DNA from 2 places in the Streptomyces sp. NPDC017202 genome. Region 1 is predicted to be linked to the other one. Evidence: riboswitches for the same ligand, from Rfam matches in the RefSeq annotation. Region 1 holds a riboswitch; the other holds the start of a gene.
The links. Region 1 has a riboswitch for S-adenosylmethionine ahead of thrC (threonine synthase). Riboswitches for the same ligand answer to the same signal wherever they lie in the genome.

Region 2: another riboswitch for S-adenosylmethionine. It lies ahead of ACH4N1_RS18960 (amino acid ABC transporter permease); the one in region 1 lies ahead of thrC (threonine synthase).

Annotation. Positions count from the first base shown of each region.
Region 1 covers NZ_JBIRNP010000004.1:424,563-426,757, forward strand. Annotated here, with positions in the region: gene thrC (threonine synthase) at 1-1,014, opposite strand, end outside; SAM riboswitch class I at 1,033-1,203, opposite strand; gene ACH4N1_RS11970 (glucosyl-3-phosphoglycerate synthase) at 1,373-2,195, shown strand, end outside.
Region 2 covers NZ_JBIRNP010000009.1:41,244-43,438, forward strand. Annotated here, with positions in the region: gene ACH4N1_RS18955 (glutathione S-transferase C-terminal domain-containing protein) at 1-870, shown strand, start outside; SAM riboswitch class IV at 909-1,017, shown strand; gene ACH4N1_RS18960 (amino acid ABC transporter permease) at 1,342-2,195, shown strand, end outside.

The DNA of each region.
Region 1 (2,195 bases):
GCCGGTGCGGCGCGCGATGTCCAGGACGTAGGGCCCGTCCGCCGGGTTGCCGATGGCGAGGGACTTGGCGATGGTGTCCGGCTTCTGCGGCCGGACCACGTCGTGACCCGCCTTGTAGGCGACGGACACCGGCGAGCAGCCCTCGGCCTGCGCACCGAAGATCTTGTACGGCCGGTCCTCGACGAGGCCGAGCTTGATCAGCTCCTGCAGCCCCTTGTCGATCTTCGTGAGCTGCGAGCCGGAGGCGATCGGCACGACGAGCTGGTCGGGGAGCCGCCAGCCGAGCTGCTCGCAGATCTCGTACGCCAGCGTCTTGGAGCCCTCGGCGTAGTACGGCCGCAGGTTGACGTTGACGAAGCCCCAGCCCTCGCCGGCCGGGTCGCCGATCAGTTCGGAGCAGAAGCGGTTCACGTCGTCGTAGTTGCCCTCGATGCCGACGAGTTCGCCGCCGTAGATCGCGGCCATGACGACCTTGCCCTGCTCCAGGTCGTGCGGGATGAACACGCAGGAGCGGAAACCGGCGCGGGCGGCGGCGGCGCCGACGGCACCGGCCAGGTTGCCCGTGGAGGAGCAGGACAGGGTGGTGAAGCCGAAGGCGCGGGCGGCCTCGATGGCCTGGGCGACGACGCGGTCCTTGAAGGAGTGCGTCGGGTTGCCGGAGTCGTCCTTGACGAACAGCTTGCCGGCGTCGACGCCCAGCTCGCGGGCCAGGTTGTCGGCCTGGACGAGCTTGGTCCAGCCGGGGTTGATGTTCGGCTTGTCCGCCACGTCGGCCGGGACGGGCAGCAGCGGCGCGTAGCGCCAGATGTTCGCGGGGCCCGCCTCGATGCGCTTGCGGAGCTCCTCGGTCTCGTAGGACGAGAAGTCGTACGCGATCTCGAGCGGGCCGAAACACTCCTCGCAGGCGAAGACCGGGCCGAGGGGCACGCGGTGTCCGCACTCGCGGCAGGAGAGCGCCGCGGCGGGACCGAGATCGACGGAGTTCGTGGTGCTTGCAACTGTCTGCGCAGCCATGTGAGGCGAGGCCCTTTCTCCTCATCTTCCTCACGACGCATCTCGCCGTGAGACGGATTTGGCACCTTCCCTAGCCGGGAGCCTCACCACATCGACGTGACGCGTGGGCGGTCACGCCTGGCGGCGCGCGCGGCTGGAGGGTTGCCGGGGCTTCATCGGGCCGTGTCCCTCTGCCCCTCTGGATGAGCGGTATGAAGTTGTGAACAGCGGCCACCTCGGACATGCGATGGTCATCCGCGTTGTTCAAGACTGTAACCGAAGGCCAGGACAGTTGAGACAGACGTCCGAACCGCGAGATGGATCACACGGTCACCCCACGTGCACCGCGTGTGATCACGACAGTGAGGAGCCGCAGACCGTGCTGAAAGAAGCTGAAGCCTGGCTGGCCACCCGCTCCTGGTCCGTGACCGACCGCCCGCTGCACCGCGTCCTGGCCGCGAAGCGCGCCTCGGGCCAGTCGGTGTCCGTGGTGCTGCCCGCCCTGAACGAGGAGGAGACGGTCGGTGACATCGTCGCGGTCATCCGCCACGACCTGATGCGGCAGGTCCCCCTCGTCGACGAGATCGTCGTCGTCGACTCGGGCTCCACCGACCGCACGTCGCGGGTCGCCGCGGCGGCCGGGGCGCGCGTCGTCCACCGGGACGAGATCCTGCCCCGGATACCGGCCGTGCCCGGCAAGGGCGAGGTGCTGTGGCGGTCGCTGCTCGTGACGACCGGGGACATCGTCTGCTTCGTCGACGCCGACCTCAAGGAGTTCTCCTCCGACTTCGTCTCGGGGATCGTGGGCCCGCTGCTCACCGACCCCGGCGTGGACCTGGTCAAGGCGATGTACGACCGCCCGCTGGGCACCGAGCCGGATTCGCCCGCCTCCGGCAGGACCGCGGGCCAGGGCGGCCGGGTCACCGAACTCATGGCCCGCCCCCTGCTCAACATGCACTGGCCGCAGCTGGCCGGCTTCGTGCAGCCGCTCGGCGGCGAGTACGCGGCCCGCCGGAGCCTGCTGGAACAGCTCCCGTTCCCCGTCGGCTACGGCGTGGAGCTGGGCATGCTCGTCGACGCCCTGCACCTGGTCGGCCTGGACGCCCTCGCCCAGGTCGACGTCGGCGTCCGCAAGCACCGCCACCAGGACGGGCAGGCGCTCGGCAGGATGGCGGCGGCGATCTACCGCACCGCGCAGCTCC
Region 2 (2,195 bases), on a different contig from region 1:
GCCCACGTTTCCGTCCGGCACACGCCCGCCTTCCGCGGCCGCATCGGCAGGGACGCGCGCAGCGGCCACTACGCCGTTCCCGGCCGCTACCGGCTCCATCTGTCGACCGCGTGTCCAGACGGCCTGCGCATCGCCGTCACCCACACCCTGCTCGGCCTGGACACGGTCTGCCCGGTGACCTTCCTGCCCGCCGTCCCCGACTGTCCGGAGGGCGGCCACTCTGCCCTGCGCCCGCTGTACGAGGCGAGCGCGCACCGCTACTCCGGTCCGGCCGCGGCGCCGGTGCTCAGTGACGGCTGGTCCGGGCGGATCGTCAGCACCCACGACCGGGACATCATGCGCGACCTCGCCCACCGCTTCGACACCTGCGGCCCCTCGCTCTACCCGTGCGGCGCGGAGTCGGAGATCGAGGCCGTGGAGCGGATGTGCGTGGAGGGCGTCGAGGGGGCGGCGCAGCGGGCCGGGGCCGTGGGAGGGGAAGCGGCGGAGCGTGACATGGCACTGGCCACGCTGCTGGAGACCCTCGGCGCCCTCGACCGCCGGCTCGACGGCCGCACCTACCTGATCCGCGACGAAGTCACCGCCGCCGACGTCGAGTTGTGGGTCGCACTGGTCCGGCTCGACACCGTGCACCGGCACCATCTCGACGCCGCCGCGGTCCAGCGCGTCGCCGGCCACCCGGCGCTGTGGTCCTACGCCCGCCGTCTGACCGCCCACCCGGCCTTCGGTGCCCATCTCGACCTCGACGGCACGGACCGCCGCCACCACGCCCAGTGCCGGGGACCGGAGGCCGCCGGATCGGCCGTCCGGATCCTCGACCGGGCCGCACACTCGGCCCGTCGGCCGTTCCACCTGGTGGACCGGTGTTGACATACGTTCGGGCCATTGTCTTGACTACGGCCCAGAACGGTCATGAGTGTCAGCGACAAGCCCTGGCTTGCTGACCGGCAACCCTCGCACCGCGGTGGGGTGCCCCAGGTGACGACCCGGCCGATGACACGTCGGTAAGCGCGAGGCCCACAGGGCCGGAACAGTGACGGTGACGCCATGTACGCAGCTCCCAGAACGGCCGCACGCCGTTCCCAGGGCTGCGTACGGACGTACGCGAACGTGCTCGTCGCAAACCGCGCCGTCGATCTGCTCCGCGTCAACAGCGCACTGTGTACCGCACCGGGCCGTGCCCGCTGTCGGGGCTGACACCTCCCCGCAGCCCCCGCACTCCCTGACCGACACCGCCCGCGCGGTGTGCCGTCGCCCTCCCCACCCCCGGTCCTGCGCCGCCGTGTGCGTCCCCGCACGCCGCCGCGCCTGCGGGGTGTGCCCACCCAGCCGGAGCCCACCATGAGCGAACCCCCTGGCGCCACCGTCACCCTCCCCGAGGCGCCCACCGCCACCGAACCGCCCAAGGCCCTCACCGCCCAGCGAGTGCTGCCGTTGCGGCGCCCGGGACGTTGGATCGCCACCGCGGCCGTCCTGATCCTGGTCGCCCAGTTCGTCCACGGACTGGTGACCAACCCCTTCTACCAGTGGGACCGCTGGAGCTACTGGTTCCTGCGGCCGACCATCCTCGACGGCCTCCTCATCACCCTCGAAGTCGCCGCCTACAGTGCGGTGTCGGGTCTGATCGGCGGCATCCTGCTCGCCCTGGCCCGGCTGTCGAGGAGCCCGGTCCTGCGCGCGGTCAGCTGGACCTACGTGTGGGCGTTCCGCTCCATCCCGCTCATCGTCGTACTGATCTTCCTCTACAACTTCAGTGCCCTGTACGAGACGTTGAGCGTCGGCATCCCCTTCGGGCCGGCCTTCTTCTCCTTCGACGAGTCGAAACTCGCCACCGACATGGTCGTCGCCGTCGTCGGCCTCAGCCTCAACGAGGCCGCCTACGCGGCCGAGGTGGTGCGCGGCGGCATCCTCTCCGTCGACCAGGGCCAGCACGAGGCGGCCGCGGCGCTCGGCCTGCCGAAGGGCTACCAGTTCCGCAGAATCGTCTTTCCGCAGGCGCTGCGCTCCATCATCCCGAACTACGTCAACCAGCTCATCGGCCTGATCAAGGGCACCTCACTGGTCTTCTACGTCTCCCTGCTCGACCTGTTCGGCTCCGCGCAGACCATGGGCTCCACCTACCCCGGCGACATCGTGCCGCTGCTGCTGGTCGTCACCGTCTGGTACCTGATCCTGACCAGCGTCGTCTCCGTCAT